DNA from 3 places in the Oribacterium sp. HCP28S3_H8 genome. Region 1 is predicted to be linked to each of the others. Evidence: predicted binding sites of a transcription regulator. Region 1 holds the regulator's gene; each other region holds the start of a gene.

Region 1 (6,069 bases):
GCCTGCGGCAAGCTTTTCAGCAGTCTATTTGGCATTGACTATCATCTTGCCATGATTGCAAGTGCCTTTGTCATCATGGGATATACGTCTCTCGGAGGATTTCTCGCGGCAAGTACGACCGATTTCATTCAGAGCATCATCATGTCGCTGGCACTGATCATCGTGCTGGTCTTTGGATTTAGCAAGGCGGGAGGCGTCGGTGCGGTACTGGATAACGCGAGATCACTCCCGGGATATCTCAGCATGCTCCAAAGTTATAATGCGGAGACAAACAGTGCTGCGCCCTATGGATTTCTTAATGTCATTTCCATGTTTGCATGGGGACTTGGCTACTTTGGTATGCCACACATTCTGCTTCGATTTATGGCGATCCATGATAAGGAAAAGCTGGTGCTGTCCCGCAGGATTGCTTCTGTCTGGGTTGTGATCTCCATGGGCGTTGCCGTACTGATCGGTATGGTAGGACTTGGCATGACAAAGACAGGTGCGATTGCGTCTTTGCATGGCTCTGCTTCGGAGACAATTATTGTAAAAACGGCGAGTCTGCTTGCAACACATGGGCTGCTTGCAGCATTGATTGCAGGCATTGTACTCTCTGGTATCCTGGCGTCCACCATGTCTACAGCAGATTCGCAGCTGCTTGCGGCGTCCTCTTCTATCACCAATGATATCCTGGTGGATTTTTTCCACGTCAAGCTGGATGAGAAGCAGATGCTGTATATCGCGAGGGCAAGCCTCCTGATTATTGCGGTTCTGTCCATCTCGATTGCCTGGAATCCGGATAGCTCTGTATTTCAGATTGTATCCTTTGCATGGGCAGGCTTCGGAGCTTCCTTTGGACCGGTTGTACTGCTGGCACTTTTCTGGAGACGTTCTAATCTGCAGGGTGCGATTGCAGGGATGCTGGCAGGCGGAATCATGGTATTTGTATGGAAGTATCTTGTGCGCCCGATGGGAGGCGCCTGGGGGATTTATGAGCTGCTTCCGGCATTCATTACCGCGATTCTTGTAAATGTTCTGGTCAGCCTGCTGACACCGGCACCCAATGTGACGATTACGGCGGACTTTGATGAAGTTAAGAAGATTATGAAGGAATCCTGATGGCGTATAAGAAAAACGAGGATCAGACCAGATACCTTAAACTTAATGAGGATCTGAAATCCGGACAGTATCAGCCGGTATATCTCTTGTACGGAGAGGAAAATTATCTGAAGCTCTCCTATAAAAAGATGTTTCGTAAGGCGATCGGCGGTGAAGATGAACTGAATTATACCTATTATGATGGTGCTCCGGAGCTGGATACACTGATCGGATCACTGGAAACCATGCCGTTTATGCTTTCCACGGACCGTCTTGTAGTGGTAAGCGGCTCCGGCTATTGCATGAAAAGCGCTCCGGAGCGTCTTATTGAATATCTGCCTACGATGCCGTCCTCCAGTCATCTTATGCTGATTGAGGATGATGTGGACAAACGGAATAAGCTGTATAAGCTCATTCAGAAGCTTGGCTTTGTCTGTGAGCTCGGTGAGCAGGATCCTCGGATGCTTGCAGGCTGGGCGGCAAGGTATCTTGACAGGGCAGGGAAAAAGATCCGGAGCTCCACGATGACCTATCTCCTTACAAAAACCGGCAGCAGCATGGATAACATCGTGAGTGAGCTGGAAAAGCTGATCGCCTATACAGGAGAGCGGGATGTGATAGAGGACGCCGATGTGACGGAAATCTGCTCTCAGAATGTTGAGGACCGGGTGTTTGACATGATCTCGGAGCTGAGTCTTGGAAATACCGGCAAGGCAATGCAGTACTATAGTGACCTGCTGACGCTGCAGGAAGCACCGATGAAAATTCTTGCGCTCATGCGCCGTAACTTTAATCAGCTGCTTCTCACCAAGGAGAGCATGATGCAGGGGATGAACCGTAAGGATGCTGCAGAGTATGTGCATGTCAGTCCCTGGGTGGTGCAGAAGCTGATGGATCAGGCAAGACATTATACGCTGGAGAGCCTTGTTAAGTACATCTCCCGCTGTATGGATTATGATGAAGCCATTAAAAACGGAAATCTCACGGATCAGCTTGCGGTCGAGCTGCTGCTTACGAGTTGATGGCAGCAGATGATAAAATTGAAAGAAATTGTAAATTGACTTTTTACTTCCTGTACATTATCTTTTTACTATTATTATTTGATGCCATAATTTCTGGGAGGCTATTATGAACTTAAAAAAAGCAGCGGTATGTTTTATTACGATGGCTCTGACGGGGCTTGTGAGCGTACCGGCATTCGCAGATGAGCTTGGACCTGCCTTTAAAAATGGAACACAGATTACAATGCAGCAGGGTGCTCTGATCGCGTCGGGCGCAGAGGATCGTAAGACTTCCGCAGAGGCTTCCGATCAGAATGCGCAGAAATCCGCGCTTCCTGCAGAGGTGAAGTCAAAAGATGCTGACACCACGACAGTCGCAGCTAAGAAAAATCAGAATAGAGCGGGAGAGACACCGGTAGGTGTAGTTGTTACCGAGGAATCCAAGGCTTATAGTAAGGGGGCCGCTCTTGGAAACTTCCAGATTGTTGGATATTACGGAGAGGGCAAAACCTACTCCGGCGCGTATACCAGGGCAAACCACACCGTTGCTGCAGATACGGATGTTCTGCCGCTTGGCACAAAGATCTTTATCGGAGATACGGTCTATACGGTTGAGGATATCGGAAGTGCGGTCAAGGGCAATATGATCGATATTTACTTTGACAGCTATGAGGAAGCGGCGAATGTTACCCGCCTGGGGAGACGCTATGCTGATGTGTATGCCGCAGTTAAAAAATGAGATTACGTGCACTGGTTTAAGCAATTTGTGACATTTCAGTAAAAACGTCCTCGTATTTATGGAATCGTAAGTTTCCGGTAATAATTAAAAGGAAAGAATCACCATATTCTGGTGGTTCTTTTTTTTATATCTTTGTGCAATGTTGCAGAAATATATAAAAACTGCACAGAGGAAAAATCCGCTTCGCAGCTTCTCTCCTGCAAAATGCCTATCGCAGATTACTTGACAGACTCGTAAAATCCGCTTATCATGCGACGAAGTCGGGCTGAAATGATTCAGCTCGTATTTTTTTAGAGTGTAACGAATCGGATTCCGGATTTCCGGAGGAAAAGGAGGACATTTTTTGGGTCGTCGAGAACATAGCTTTTTATACATACGTGAGCTGCTTTTAGTGATTGCACTGATGCTTTTTCTGGGAGGCTGCATGAGCTTCACAGCATCTGCAGGTACCATCAAAGGAACCAAGGCGCTGTTTATCACAGCCGGTGCGGATGCAGAGGCGGAAGCAAAGGAAGCAGAGGAAAAGGCAAAGGCAGAAGCGCTCGCCAAGGCGGAGGCAGAAAAAAAGGCACAGGAGGAAGCGGCGGCAGCAGCACGGCTGACACTCCCGGATGGCAGAACATTGACGCCGCTGGGTTCATTTAGAATCACCGGATATTGTCCATGCTATCAGTGCTCGGAGGGACATGGCTCTGTGACAGCCATCGGGACCCGCGCGAGATCCGGACGTACCGTCGCCGTGGATCCGAGGGTGATTCCCTACGGTACCCATCTTCTGATTAACGGGCATGAATATGTTGCGGAGGACTGCGGCGGCGCCGTCAAGAGAAATCATATTGATGTGTATTTTGACAGCCATCGGGAGGCTGCCAATATCCTTTACTATACAGAAGTCTATATTATCCGGTGATATATGTTTCCGGACCTAAGGCGCGAAATGTCATTTAAAAAGGGCATGAGCGCCTTTTTTCATACTTTTTTCACAGTTCTTTTTTGGGAAATCCCTTGACACCCTTTCGGACCTAGAGTATTATAACCAATAGAAATTAGCACTCTGCATTTTTGAGTGCTAACAAATCATTAAGAAGGAGGCAGTCAGATGGAATTGGACAATCGTAAAGTCGTGATTCTGACAACGATTATCAAAAACTATCTTGAGACCGGAGAGCCGGTCGGATCAAGAACAATCAGTAAGTATTCCGGACTGAATCTGAGCTCTGCCACCATTCGGAATGAAATGAGCGATCTGGAGGAAATGGGCTATATTGTGCAGCCGCATACTTCAGCCGGCAGGATTCCCTCTGATAAAGGGTACCGGTTTTATGTGGATCAGCTGATGCAGACGCAGCGGGATGAGCTTGATGATGTGAGATCCGAGATGTTCCAGAAGGTTGATAAGCTGGAAAATACACTTAAGACCCTGGTGAAGGCTCTTGCGGAGGATACCCATTACGCAGCCATGGTTTCCGGACCGACAGTACATACCAATAAGATCAAGTTTATTCAGGTATCGATCGTTGATGCAAGACGACTGCTTCTCGTGATCATGCTGGAGGGAAATCTTGTTCGAACTGCGACAGTGAGCCTGGATGGTTGCGAGGAACTGGATTTCAACCGTATGCTGAGCATCAATATGCTGCTTAACGACGAGCTGGACGGGCTGACCGGCTCGGATATCACGGAGGGGCGGATCGCGCAGATTTACGCACGGACGAGTTTTAAGAAAACCGTGGGATCGATACTTGCAGCTATTCACAATATACTTAGTGTTAATGGCAGCAATGTCCAGATCTATACGTCCGGAGCAACCAATATTTTTAAATATCCGGAGCTTTCCGAGTCGGACAAGGCCTCCAAGCTGATTTCCGCGCTGGAGCAGAAGGATGAGCTGATTGAGCTTGTTCATGATGCCAGTGAGGATGCAGAGGAGAGCAGAAATCCGATTCAGGTATATATCGGTAACGAGTCACCGCTACAGAATATGGCGGATTGTTCTGTGATCACTGCCAACTATGAGCTTGGCAATGGTCTGAGAGGAACCATAGGAGTGATTGGTCCGAAACGGATGGACTATGAAAAGGTCCTTGAGGTTTTAAACAAGGTCATGAATGAAATGGACCAGGCGTTTCGGAAGTAGACATATATAGACAGGAAACGGGAAAGGAGCACATCTTGCAGGAAGAAGAAAAAAAGACTTCCCCGGAGCAGGGCACAGAAGAAGCCAGAGCCGGAGAAGCACAGGATACAGTAACAAAGGAAACAGATGAAGCAAAGGCAGCAGAGCATGTCGAAGCTTCTCAAAAGGAGGACGCTTCGGATGCCGAAGCTTCGGAAGCTGCAGAGTCCGGAGACCAGAAAACAGAGTCCAAGGTAAGAGATCTCCAGAAGGAAAAATACGAAAAGGAAATTGCGGAGTGCAAGGAGAAGTACTTAAGACTCTATGCAGAATTTGACAATTTCCGGAAACGATCGGAAAAGGAAAAGTCCCAGATGTTTGATATGGGAGCACGGGACGTTATAGAAAAAATCCTTCCGATTGTTGATAACTTTGAGAGAGCGCTGGGAACTGTGGAAAAAGAGGATGAGGACGATGCCTTTACCAAGGGCGTCCGCGGAATCTATAAGCAGATCCGTAAAATGTTTGAGGATCTGGATGTAAAGCCGATCGAAGCAGAAGGCGCAAAATTTGACCCTAATCTTCACAATGCCGTGATGACTGATACCGAGAGTGATGCCGAGGAGGATACCATTACACAGGACCTCCAGAAGGGATACACCTATAAGGGACAGGTTGTCCGTCATTCCATGGTGAAGGTAAAAAAATAAAGAATCATCATTTAACTGTTTTTAATAAAGGAGATATGAATTATGGGAAAGATTATTGGTATTGACTTAGGTACAACAAACAGCTGTGTGGCAGTTATGGAAGGTGGTAAGCCCACTGTTATCGCCAATGCTGAGGGTATGAGAACCACACCGTCCGTTGTGGCATTTACCAAAAACGGCGAGCGTCTTGTGGGTGAGCCTGCAAAGCGTCAGGCAGTAACCAATGCGGACAGAACGATTTCCTCCATCAAGAGACATATGGGATCTGATTACAAGGTTACCATTGACGGCAAGAGCTATACACCGCAGGAGATTTCCGCAATGATCCTTCAGAAGCTCAAGGCTGATGCAGAGGCATATCTTGGCGAGAAGGTTACCGAGGCGGTTATCACGGTTCCGGCATATTTCAACGATGCCCAGAGA
Region 2 (6,069 bases), on a different contig from region 1:
CACATTTTTCTGGACAAATCTCTTAAGCGGTCTTGCACCAAACTGCGGATCATAGCCATGATCAATGACATACTCCCGGGCAGCCTGTGTAAGCGTAACGGTAAGCTGCTTATCCTCCAGTCTCCGGTCAATGTCCTTCACAATGAGATCCAGAATGCCGGAAATATTGTCCTTGGTAAGCGGCTTAAACATGATGATTTCATCCAGACGATTCAGAAATTCCGGACGGAATGCAGCTCTCAGTGCTTCATGCACCTCCTTCTGTGCCTGCTCGGAGATATTTCCCTTGTCATCAATCCCATCCAGAAGCGCCTGTGCGCCAAGGTTGGAGGTCAGGATAATGATGGTGTTTTTAAAGTCCACCGTCTTACCCTGGGAATCGGTGATCCGACCGTCATCCAGGACCTGCAGCAGGATATTAAAGACATCCGGATGTGCCTTCTCTATTTCATCAAAAAGCACAACCGAGTACGGCTTCCTTCTGACAGCCTCGGTCAGCTGACCGCCTTCCTCATATCCGACATATCCGGGAGCGGCGCCGATCAGTCTCGATACAGAATACTTTTCCATGTACTCGGACATATCAATCCGCACCATGGCATTTTCATCGTCAAACAGACTCTGCGCCAAAGCCTTGGCAAGCTCTGTCTTACCAACACCGGTAGGTCCCAGGAACAGGAAGGAACCGATCGGCTTTGTCGGATCCTTAATGCCGGCCTTGGAGCGAATGATGGCTTCCGTTACTTTTTCCACCGCTTCATCCTGACCGATAACTCTCTTATGGAGCTGATCTCCGAGATGCAGCACCTTGGAACGCTCGGACTCGTTTAACTTGGTGACCGGGATGCCGGTCCAGCGGCTCACGATCTTTCCGATCTCATCCTCTGTCACACGGTCAAGGACAATGCTTGAGTCCTGGCCATGGACATTCGCCTCCGTATCCTTAAGCTGCTTCTCCACCTCCGGGAGATCCTGGTACTGGAGCTTGGCCGCGGTATTATAATCGTATTTCTGCTTTGCAATCTCAATATCCGCCTTGATCTTATCGCGCTTCTCTCTCAGCGCCTGAAGGTTACCGACAGAGTTCTTTTCGTTTTCCCACTGTGCCTTCTTGACATTGAACTGATCCTGTAGCTCTGCCAGCTCCTTTTCACTTTCTGCCAGGCGCTCCCTGGAAAGATTATCGTCCTCCTTCTTGAGGGAAACCTGCTCAATCTTAAGCTGTGTGATCTTGGACTGCATTTCCTGCATATCCTCCGGCATGCTGTCCATCTGCGTCCGCACCATGGCGCAGGCTTCATCTACGAGGTCGATTGCCTTATCCGGCAGGAACCGGTCGGAAATATAACGGTCGGAAAGTGTCGCCGCTGCTACCAGTGCGTTATCGGTAATGGTAACGCCATGGTACTTCTCATAGCTTTCCTTGATACCACGCAGGATATAAATGGTTTCCTCGACAGACGGCTGGTCAATCATTACCGGCTGGAAACGACGCTCCAGCGCCGGATCCTTCTCAATATATTTATGATACTCGTTTAAGGTCGTTGCACCGATACAATGCAGCTCACCTCTCGCCAGCATCGGTTTCAGAATATTGCCCGCATCCATGGAGCCTTCCGATGCGCCGGCACCGACAATCGTGTGCAGCTCATCAATAAACATCAGGATCTGACCCTCGGACTTTTTCACCTCATCCAGGACCGCCTTCAATCTCTCCTCAAATTCGCCACGATACTTGGCGCCTGCAATGAGAGAGCCCATATTCAGTGCAAAGATCTTTTTATCCTTAAGAGAATCCGGTACCTCTCCCTTGGCAATCCGCTGTGCAAGTCCCTCAACGACGGCTGTTTTACCGACACCAGGCTCACCGATCAGACACGGATTGTTTTTTGTCTTACGGCTCAGGATCCGGATAATATTTCTGATCTCGTCATCTCTGCCGATGACCGGATCCATCTTCTGGTCCTTTGCCCGCTGTACCATCTCATATCCGTATTTATTTAAGGTATCATAGGTTGCCTCCGGATTATCGGAAACCACTCTCTGATTACCTCTCACCTCCGAAAGCACCTTCAGGAAGCCATCCTTGGTAATGTTATATTTCTTTAAGAGCTCCTTCATCGGACGATCCGCCTCTTTCATAAGAGACAGGAAAATGTGCTCTACCGAAACATACTCATCGCCCATCGCCTTGGCATGATCCTCGGCATTGACGAGAGCCCTGTTGGCATCCTGTGAAAAATACATCTGCCCTGCACCGGAAACCTTGGGCAGCTTGTCAATTTCCTGCTCCACATCCTGCTTAAAGGCATCAATCGGCACTCCCATTTTGGTCAGGAGCTTTGCAATCAGACTGTCATCTATCGTTAAAAGACTATAGAGGATGTGCATCTCAACAATCTGCTGATTGCCATGATCCAGTGCAATCTTTTCACAGTTGTTTACAGCCTCAACTGACTTCTGCGTGAATTTATTGATGTTCATAGATATCCTCCCTTTAAATTTCTTTTTATATGCTCATTACATATATGTAAACCGAAAACCGCCAGATCTCCCGGCAGCCTTCGGATAATAAAAGAATCGCTGGCGGAGTGCTCCTCGCAGGAGCTCCTCTGTCAGCGATTATCATTATAGCATAGTTGTTAGCACTGTCAAGCATTGAGTGCTAATTTCTTCTATGAAAGATTTGTGAACTTTCTAAAGGAAGGATAAACTAAAGCCCAAACCATTTTCTGTATACCTCATATATTAGTCAGCTGCATCGTTACTCTCATCAGCTGCTTTACCATGCATGGTTTCCAGAAGCCAGTCCCGTAAAATAAGAGCATGGTTGCAGGTTTCTGATTTTGCCGCATACACAAGCGTTACATTACGCGTTTTAAGCTCTGCCGCAATATCCCTTGCGAATGCTTCCGCCGCGGGATTTTCCGAGAGCTCCTGCCGGTACTTCCAGCTAAACTCCTCAAAAAGCTCCTGCTGATGTCCGAACCAGTTCCTGAGCGCCGGTGTCGGCGTAATTTCCTTTGCCCAGCGGTCGAGCCTTGCTCTCTCCCTGGATACCCCTCTCGGCCAGAGCCTGTCCACCAGGATTCTCATGCCATCGGACTCTTCTGCTGGCTGATACGCTCTCTTGATTTTAAGCTCATTCATCTAAGCGCCTCCTGATATCTTCCCTCCAGTGTACCCTCTTGTTTTGCCAGACGTTCGCATGCCGTCAGCGGATACCGGCTCTGTTTATGATGGAAATCCACACAGGGCTTGCAGTCGCAGTAACGCTCACAGTCTGTATTATGACATGGACAGTGATACGGATCATATATCGGAACCATTGTTTCTCCTCCTCTCATGCCTTAGATTGTAGTTCCGCAGTGCCTGCTTTTCCGTAACCTGTGTTACAAACATACGATTTGTTGAATCTGTATAATTTCTCTTTAAAATTCCGGTATTCTGATATTTACGACCGTATCTCCACTCCTTACACTCCTGTATTTACGATCTGACAGTTTTACAATCCAGTATATTATCCATAAAAAGCTAATATCCTTTTATGAATATTATCCAAATATGGAGTATAGGAGCTTTACGGATCCTCACGTATACTGTGGCTACAGACGGAGGTCATATGGAACAAAGCAGATTACTTATTCTCTTACAGCTGCTGCTGATTGCAGCGTACTATGACACGAAATATCGTGTTATCCCAAACCCCTTGATCCTTATGGGTGTTTTCTCAGGTGCACTTTTGCTGCCCTTCTCTTTATTGTCTCAGCTTAAGTATCTGTTGACATTTATAGCTGCTCTTATGCTGCTCTGCCCCGTCTTTTATCTGGGAGGCGCCGGAGCAGGTGATCTCAAGCTGTCCGCCATCGTGCTAAGTTTCCTTGGCATCACAGACGGAGCCAGAGTCCTGCTTCCCGCATGCGCCATTGCCCTGATACAAATGCTTCTCTTTCACAGGAAAACCGTGCCCTTTGCCCAACCCTTACTACTGGGCGCGATTCCAACTCTTCTGCCCGGCGTTCTGCTGCTGCCTTAAAACGCATCCCGACAGCGCAGCACCGGAAGCGGATGAGGATATATCAAAAAATCACAGGAAGGAACGAAATCCATGCGAATGGAAAAAACACTGGTACTCTACGACCGAAACACGGATTATACAAAGCATTTTACAGATTATGTCAGAAATCGCTCTCCACTTCCTTTTACCGTATACAGCTTCAGTGATTTCGATACACTGCTGACCTTTTCCAGGAAACGAAGGATTGACATCCTGCTCTCCGTACCGGAGGAAACCGATCATCTTAAACAGATCCCTGCGAGGGAGTTTCTGTATCTCACAGAGCAGTCCGGCTCCAGTCTCCATGAGAGCCGGAGCATTTACCGGTATCAATCCGGTGAAAACATTCTCCGGGAGCTCATGCAGTACCTAGGCAGCGCAACAGATAAAAACGGTTTTTCCGCCCATGGCAGCACGGAGCTCATCACTGTATTCAGTCCGATCGGACAGTCGGGGAAGACGAGGCTTGCTTTAAGTCTCGCGCACGAACTTAACAAAGCTCACCGGACGCTATATCTCTCCATGGAGGAAAACTCCGGATTACCTGCATTACTTAACGATCAGCCTCTTCCCGACACTGGACTTTCCGACCTGCTGTATTTCTATAAGCAGGACAAATCATCCTGCGGGGAGCTTCTTAAAAAAGCTGTGCTGCATCTCCACGAAATCGACATGCTTCTGCCATGCCGCTCTCCAGGAGACCTTGAGCTATTTTCCTCACATGATCTTAAGGCTCTGATCGAATCTCTGCTGGATGGCTCCGGCTATGACTATCTCGTACTGGACACTGATTCCATTACATCCAGGTTTCAGGAGATCCTACCTATATCAAAGCACCTTTTTCTTCCCGTCCGGACAGATCCGGGAAGTCTTGCCAAGCTTCATCACTTTGAGTCCTGTCTTGGAAATCAATACCTGCCGGAAGGCATCACCCGCCTGGTTGTGCCACCTGTCGCAGAATCCGCGGAAATCACCAGTCTGCCGCTCCTTCTGGACGGATCATTGCAGAAGCTAAGTCATGCATTAATTGATAACATTGTAAAGGAGTAGTAGACCCGGTATGACTTCTCAAACAGATCAGCTGAAGCTCACACTACGTAGACAGCTTTTGGAAAATCTGCCGGAGGGACTGGAATTAAATGACGATGACCTCTATCAGCGAATTGACGCTCTGATGCTGCTCCACCCGGAGTTGGACCTTAGAACCCGGCTCTATCTCCGCTCCGCCATCTTTAACAGCTTCCGGAGACTGGACCTCCTGTCCGAGCTGCTGGATGACCCTTCCATAACAGAAATCTGTATCAATTCCTCGGAAGAGATTTTTGTAGAGAGAAACGGCAGAATGTCCCGCTGGAATCGGCAGTTTGAAACGCCGGATCAGCTTGAGGAGGTAATACAGACCATTGTGTCCCAGGTCAATCGTACGGTAAACACCTCCACCCCCATCGTGGACGCGCGTCTCCCGGATGGCTCCCGTGTCCATGTAGTCCTGCCTCCGGTTGCATTAAAGGGAGCCACCATGACAATCCGGAAGTTTCCGGAACCCATCACCATGGAAAAGCTGATCGCATGGGGCTCCATCACCCCGGAAGCGGCGGAATTTCTCCGTCAGCTGATCCGGGCAGGCTATAACATCTTTATTTCCGGCGCCACAAACTCTGGTAAAACCACCTTTTTAAATGCACTTTCCGCCTACATTCCGGATTCTGAACGTGTCATCACCATCGAGGATTCCGCGGAGCTTAAGCTGCAGCACATTCCCAATCTCGTCAGCCTGGAAACCCGTAACAAAAACTCCGAAGGACAGGGTGCCATCTCCATCCAGGATCTGATCCGGGCAAGCCTCCGGATGTCACCAAACCGCATCATTGTAGGAGAGATCCGCGGCAAAGAGGCGCTCGATATGCTTAATGCGATGAATACAGGACACGATGGCAGCCTCTCGACCGGACATGCCAACTCCGGCAAGGACATGCTGAAACGGATGGAAACAATGGTACTGCAAGGCGCAG
Region 3 (6,069 bases), on a different contig from region 1:
TATACACACGGCCCTGTTCATCCGTCCAGTTGTTTCTGACGGAGAGATCCAGCTTATCAAGCATGATTCCATAGAGTGTTTTTGACTCCGCCGAGAGATCTTTGAACTGATCCCTCGTAAAGAGGACCTTGGGTACACGGTAGAAGGAGAATTGTTCTGCCTGCGCGCCGTAGAAATAGTCAAACATGCATTTATTTCACCCCGCCTTTCGCAACTTTTTCTCTCTTCAGTGGCTGCTTTCGAAATACATCCCCGTTCCGACCGTATGGGCACCTTGTGAAGACGCAGGTGCGGTACCGGAAATCCTCCCTGTGATAAGCGCATTTCGCGCAGCTCATAGGTTCCGCAGACGTATTTTTCTCCGCCTTCCGGCAGAGATGCTCATAATACCGAAGCCGTTCCTCCTGATCACGCATTGTCTCCACCTGCTTTCTCCATCCGTCTGGCATTCATCCATCGGTTCAGCTGCTTGTAGCAGACAGCACTCACACAGGGCCTGCCCTTTGCATAACAGCAGTTTTCGCATTTCTTTTCCTGCTCCGTCTTGATTACCTCCGCAAGGTAATAGCAGTTCTCTGTGCCCAGGATGCACCCGGACTTACGGTTCTTCCAGAAAAAGCACTTGCGGCAGGTTTCCGGCTTATCCGCGAAGTAATGAACGCCGTCGATCACGATTGTCTTTCGTCCTGTTTTGTTTCTCACCTTAATACCCTCCATGTATTTGTCCCGTTCCGGGCTATCCCGGAGACGACAAAAGCCCCACAGTGATTTTTGACACTGCGGGGCTATGTAAGATATCGATATTCTGTCGCCTGATCTAATTCAGGCGTTCGTTATTAGAAATCTAATTTTTCCTGTGGGTCTCATCTAACGCGATTAGAAATCCGCCTGCAGAACATAAGCTGCCTATCTTTATTTTCCGATCCTTTCCGACGGAATCTGTGCGTTTTCAACAGAAAAACACATACATACACCGGTAATCAGGGAACCTTACGCCATTTTTAGCAGGACGGCTGCTTCAGCCTGATTTTGCCCGTTAGAAAAATGGCCTATTTTATTAGCAATCCTCTAATCGAAACCCGAAATGATTAGATGAAATAAAAAAAGCATGGGAGAATTTCAAAGAAATCTTCCACGCCTTTTCGGGTAACGTCCCTGATGTGATTCGAACACACGACCTTCCGCTTAGGAGGCGGACGCTCTATCCAGCTGAGCTACAGAGACATATGTAATTTTTCTTGATTTTACGCGGTTTTTTGCGCCCCGGTCAAGATCCGGTATGTAAATCGGAAGCCTTTTTCGATTAGAAAAACTCGTTTTTGCTAATCAATTCCGGCTCCCGAATGACCATCTTTGTAAAAACGTTCCTTCCGCCACTCGTTAGCAGTTGGTGTAAATCTGCATCCGACTCGAACTACCGTCAAAATTTCTAAATTCTCTCCGGCGGTAGGAAGCCTTCTTCTTAGGAGGCGGACGCTCTATCCAGCTGAGCTACAGAGACATAGTATCGAGAGTTCAATACTTTAATGCGAATGTTTCATCATGTGCATTTACGAAGTATTCAAAATATACGTGCTTTATCTTATCACACAATCCGAGATTTCGCAAGAAACCTTGCCCCATTACATACAATGAGAAGCGATGACAGACAGGAACGATATGAAGGAACTCAGACGGTATTTTATTCAGCGACGGATTCCAGCACTAAAAAAGACTGCCGCTTTCACGACAGTCTCCTTCAGGATTATATGATGTATCAAATCTCTATCTAATCAAAATCCGCTGATCCCAGACCGGTAGTTTTTCAGACCACCGGTCCTTAGCGGCATTCAGGGAACAATTCCGGAAATGCATCATTCGATCGTAATATATTTATGTTCTTCCTCTTTCCTAGCTTCTGCCTTCTTCGGAATCGAGATCTTCAGAACACCATTTTCAAATCCGGCCTTGACCTCATCCTCTGTGACATCACTGCCAACATAGAAGGATCTCTGCATAGCACCGGCATAGCGCTCCTGGCGGATCATTTTACCTTCCTTGCTCTTCTCGTCCTTATCCAGACTCTTTTCAGCTGAAATTGTAAGATAACCATCCTTCAGTTCCAGCTTTACATCGTCCTTCTTCATGCCAGGCAGATCTACCGCAAGCTCATAGCTGTTATCTGTTTCTCTGACATCCGTCTTCATTAGATTTTTAGCATGTCTGCCAAACAACGGATTTTTCTGACCAAAGAAGCGATTTCCTGCTTTTGCAAGTGCACGCTCATCTCTGTCAAAATCATCAAAAACATCATCCATCATATCATTCTCACCAAATACACTAGGCATAAACATAAAACTTACCTCCTTATATATGGCTCGCTCAGGATGTTGGTTCTGAACCGTCGTTACTAAAATTTATGTAAACTACCTTACCCTCGTGCGGATCGCCCCGGGCCGTTCATCTCGCCCGGAACCCAGGCACTTATGTATGACCCGCGGCAGAAGCATTCGCCGAGTAAGCTCAGGCGAATGCTTCCGACGCCTCATTATCCCTCAATCGCGATGGTCTTCTTTTCCGGAATCTGCTGCTTAGCTTCCTTCTTAGGGATCGCTATGGTAAGCACACCATCAACGAACTTTGCGTGAATGTCTTCTTCCTTGAGATCGTCGCCTACATAGAAGCTTCTCTGCATGGATCCGGAGTAACGCTCCTGTCTTACCATCTTACCATTCTTATCCTTCTCATCCTTGTTTTCATTATGGGCAGCCTGAATGGTAAGGTAGCCATCCTTAAGCTCCAGCTTCAGGTCCTCTTTCTTGTAGCCCGGAAGCTCAACATTCATTTCATAGTCCTTTTCATTTTCCCTGATATCGGTTTTCATGAGGCCTGCTGCATTCTGTCTATATCTGTATGCAGGCTGATAATCAAACCAGTCATCATTAAAGAAATCATCCAAAAGATTCTCACCAAATACACTAGGCATATACATCATAATTCATAACCTCCTGCTATCTATTGGAAATCAGGTTCTCCGGAGCTCCCGCTCCTTTGTACCTCATCTCTTTTTCTCTTTACATCTCGTATTATAGTCACTTTGTTAGCAATGTCAAGCGTTGAGTGCTAAATAAATTGTGAACAATGTGTGACGTTTCGAGCGTCTGCCATGCCTACTACCTGCTGTCAACTACCACGCACCTAAATGAATACGCCCTGAGAAAGCAAACAATTGCGCTATTTTGTTATTGATTACTTATGAAGCATAAAAACAACGTATTTGGATGAGCATAGATCCATGTTACATTTTTAGCATAAAGTTCGTTGTTGAACGATGGCGAAAGAGGGCATGGATATGATTTCAAAAGAAAAATCAGATGCTGTTGCGATCAGAGGATCTAAAAACCAGGCATTTACTAGTAAACAACTGATGGTATTAGTCGGAGCTTGTCTGTATCAATGCGCTATGATTGGTATTTTACTGAACTGTTCCGGCGTTCTTTTTGCCGAGATGCGTCACGAACTTGGATTTACTATGTCGAAAGTATCGTTGTATAATACTATAAAAAGCGTGATAACGGCACTGGCGGCTGCATCGGTAACAGCGTTATATTTTAAATCCAAAAAACCAGTTTTTCTGCTATTGAATCAGCTTGTTACAATCAGCGGTTTCATGCTGCTTACAGTGGGAACAACGGGTCCCATGTGGTATGTATCAGCGGTTTTATGTGGTTTATCAGGCTGTGTAGGTAGTGTGGCTATTCCGATGCTGCTGACGCAATGGTTTCCACAGAATGCCGGTACGGCAACAGGCATTGCAATGTCGTTTTCTGGTATTGGTGGAGCTGTCTGTAATCCTTTATGTGCTAAAATGATTGGCGTTATTGGATGGAAGGGAACGATATATTTTTTGAGCATAATTACACTTATGCTGACAATTCCGGGGCTCTTCCTTATGTTTCGATACCCGGTGCCGGATGCACAGATGCAGAAAAGAGAAAAAGAGACATCAGTACCCGTCAATGTTAGCAAGAGGATTGTCACGATCATTCTTGTTTCGATTGTGCTGGTAGGGGGCGGTTTAGGCGTGACATTTGCTGTAAATATTAGCATGTATGCGCAGAGCATAGGATATTCTCTGACGGTAGGAGCATCGTTGACAACCATGATTATGCTTGGCAATGTTTGCAGTAAATTTTTGTATGGGATTTATTGCGATAAAAAAGGTGTATGGAAAGCAACCATAGGAGCATTGTCGGTGGTTTTGGTCTCCGTTCTTAGCTATATATTCCTTCAGAATCATGTGATCATCCTATTTGCAGCATCTTTCGTTTACGGCTCAGTATATGCATTATCTGTGGTTGGTCTTTCGAGGTGTTGTGTACAGCTTATGGAGAGCAGGAAAGCAAGCATTACATTGGGATTCATACGTGTATCCATAGTGTGATCATGGCGGGTTCTTCTCTGATGGTGGGTGTTCTGTTTGATCGCTTTCAGAGCTTCTCACCGGTACTTTTCATCGTTCTTGCAGCGATGTGCTGTTCAGTCGCTGCGTGCGTTGTAATGGAGAAACGTAAGATTAATGAATACTCGTGATTTACAGATTTTTATCAAAATCGCTGATTATAATAGTATTACGAGGGCGGCAGAAGATGTACAGATGACACAACCTGCAGTCAGTAGTATATTGAAACGTCTGGAAGAAGAACTGGGCTATGCGTTGTTTTCACGTAGGGGAAAATGGCTGATTATGAATGCGCAGGGGGAGCTTTTTTATCGCGCAGCTCGGAAATTTCTGGAAGAATTTTCACATGTACAGGAAGGATTATACCTCGAAAACTATCCACAGGAAGAAATTGTGATTCAAATTTGCCGTAATAGTGACAAACTATATTCTTTGCTGGGAAGATTCTCTATGGCAAACCCAACCATACGTTTGATCCTTCAGCGTGGCAAAGCCTCTCAGCAGGAAAATTATCGTAAAGCTGATTTTACGATTTCGCTTGAAAAAGAGCATAATCCCAGAAAACAATTTTATCCACTTGAGCATTGTGCGGCGCTTTATGCGCTTATCCAGAAAAAGAACCCATTGTCTTCGAGGCACTGGCTGCGATTAGAAGATTTGAAGCAGGAATCGTTTGTGTTTTTGAAAAATAAAGATGATTCTATTCCGGAAAGAGTATATCAAGCTTGCATTCAACTCAATTTTCATCCAAAAGTATCCGTATTTACAGATTCCATCATTAATAAATATTTGGCAATCCGTTGTGGCTGTGGTGTTGGACTCTCTTTTGATAATGAAGTATCGTTTGCTCCAAGATGTTCTGACTGGGCTGTAATTCCTGTGATGGAACCTTTAAGTGTGGAGTGGGTTGGTTTATCGTGGTTTGAGGATAAACTTTCACCTGCAGGAAGAAAACTGCTGACATTTATTAAGGAAGAGGCATAGTGTTTATGGACATCGATTTTCTGCATGATTTTTCAGTGATTGCTGAACATGAAAATATAACGATTGCAGCTGAGATTCTGAATATTTCTCCATCTGCACTTTCAAATAATCTTCATAAACTTGAAAAAGAATTAGGCTATATGTTATTTGATCGAACGGCAAAGGGAATCAAGCTGAATGACAGTGGGAGATATTTTCTTAAATGGGTCCGCAAAAATCGTGACTTTTCACAGAAAATTATTATGAAGCTGCATGAATCCACAACTGTTCGCGGAGTTCTGAAAATTGGTGCTGTGGCTGAAACAGATACATTATTTATTCTGATTGCGGCTTTTCAAAAGCGTTATCCAGAGATCCGTGTAGATGTCTATAACAACAGCGTTTTTCTGGAACAGCCCTTGCAGACAGATTTGGATGTCTTTTTACTCCCCGAAAAAGGAAATACTCTTCCAGGCATTGTCCTGGGTCGACGCACTTCGATTTTTGTTTTGATGCATTCCGGACATGTTCTGGCAAATAAGAAAAAACTGACGATGGATGATCTGCGAGATCAGCCATTTGTTATTTGTGCAAATGATAGAAAAGTTGATTGGATATATGAATATTGTCGCTTGCATGGATTTCAACCAAGAATTCAAATTCTA

The links. The regulator HrcA, encoded in region 1, represses chaperone genes, less so after heat shock. The targets are predictions, from matches to a motif close to TGTTAGCACTCNNNNNNNNNGAGTGCTAACA.
Region 2: a site for HrcA is predicted at 2,641-2,671, ahead of clpB (ATP-dependent chaperone ClpB). Genes of this name have one in related genera too.
Region 3: a site for HrcA is predicted at 3,078-3,108, ahead of ACTNEN_RS02190 (Hsp20/alpha crystallin family protein). Genes of this name have one in related genera too.

Annotation. Positions count from the first base shown of each region.
Region 1 is NZ_JBQHUZ010000008.1:106,408-112,476, forward strand. It holds gene ACTNEN_RS10455 (sodium/proline symporter) at 1-1,101, shown strand, start outside; gene holA (DNA polymerase III subunit delta) at 1,101-2,102, shown strand; gene ACTNEN_RS10465 (3D domain-containing protein) at 2,209-2,820, shown strand; gene ACTNEN_RS10470 (3D domain-containing protein) at 3,164-3,730, shown strand; gene hrcA (heat-inducible transcriptional repressor HrcA) at 3,920-4,957, shown strand; gene grpE (nucleotide exchange factor GrpE) at 4,993-5,646, shown strand; gene dnaK (molecular chaperone DnaK) at 5,689-6,069, shown strand, end outside.
Region 2 is NZ_JBQHUZ010000002.1:252,600-258,668, reverse strand. It holds gene clpB (ATP-dependent chaperone ClpB) at 1-2,484, opposite strand, end outside; gene ACTNEN_RS03300 (DUF488 domain-containing protein) at 2,749-3,150, opposite strand; gene ACTNEN_RS03295 (hypothetical protein) at 3,147-3,329, opposite strand; gene ACTNEN_RS03290 (prepilin peptidase) at 3,623-4,036, shown strand; gene ACTNEN_RS03285 (hypothetical protein) at 4,109-5,107, shown strand; gene ACTNEN_RS03280 (CpaF family protein) at 5,118-6,069, shown strand, end outside.
Region 3 is NZ_JBQHUZ010000002.1:19,125-25,193, forward strand. It holds gene ACTNEN_RS02170 (DUF6017 domain-containing protein) at 1-187, opposite strand, end outside; gene ACTNEN_RS02175 (hypothetical protein) at 409-702, opposite strand; tRNA gene ACTNEN_RS02180 (tRNA-Arg) at 1,151-1,224, opposite strand; gene ACTNEN_RS02185 (Hsp20/alpha crystallin family protein) at 1,854-2,333, opposite strand; gene ACTNEN_RS02190 (Hsp20/alpha crystallin family protein) at 2,528-2,971, opposite strand; gene ACTNEN_RS02195 (MFS transporter) at 3,332-4,423, shown strand; gene ACTNEN_RS02200 (LysR family transcriptional regulator) at 4,559-5,425, shown strand; gene ACTNEN_RS02205 (LysR family transcriptional regulator) at 5,431-6,069, shown strand, end outside.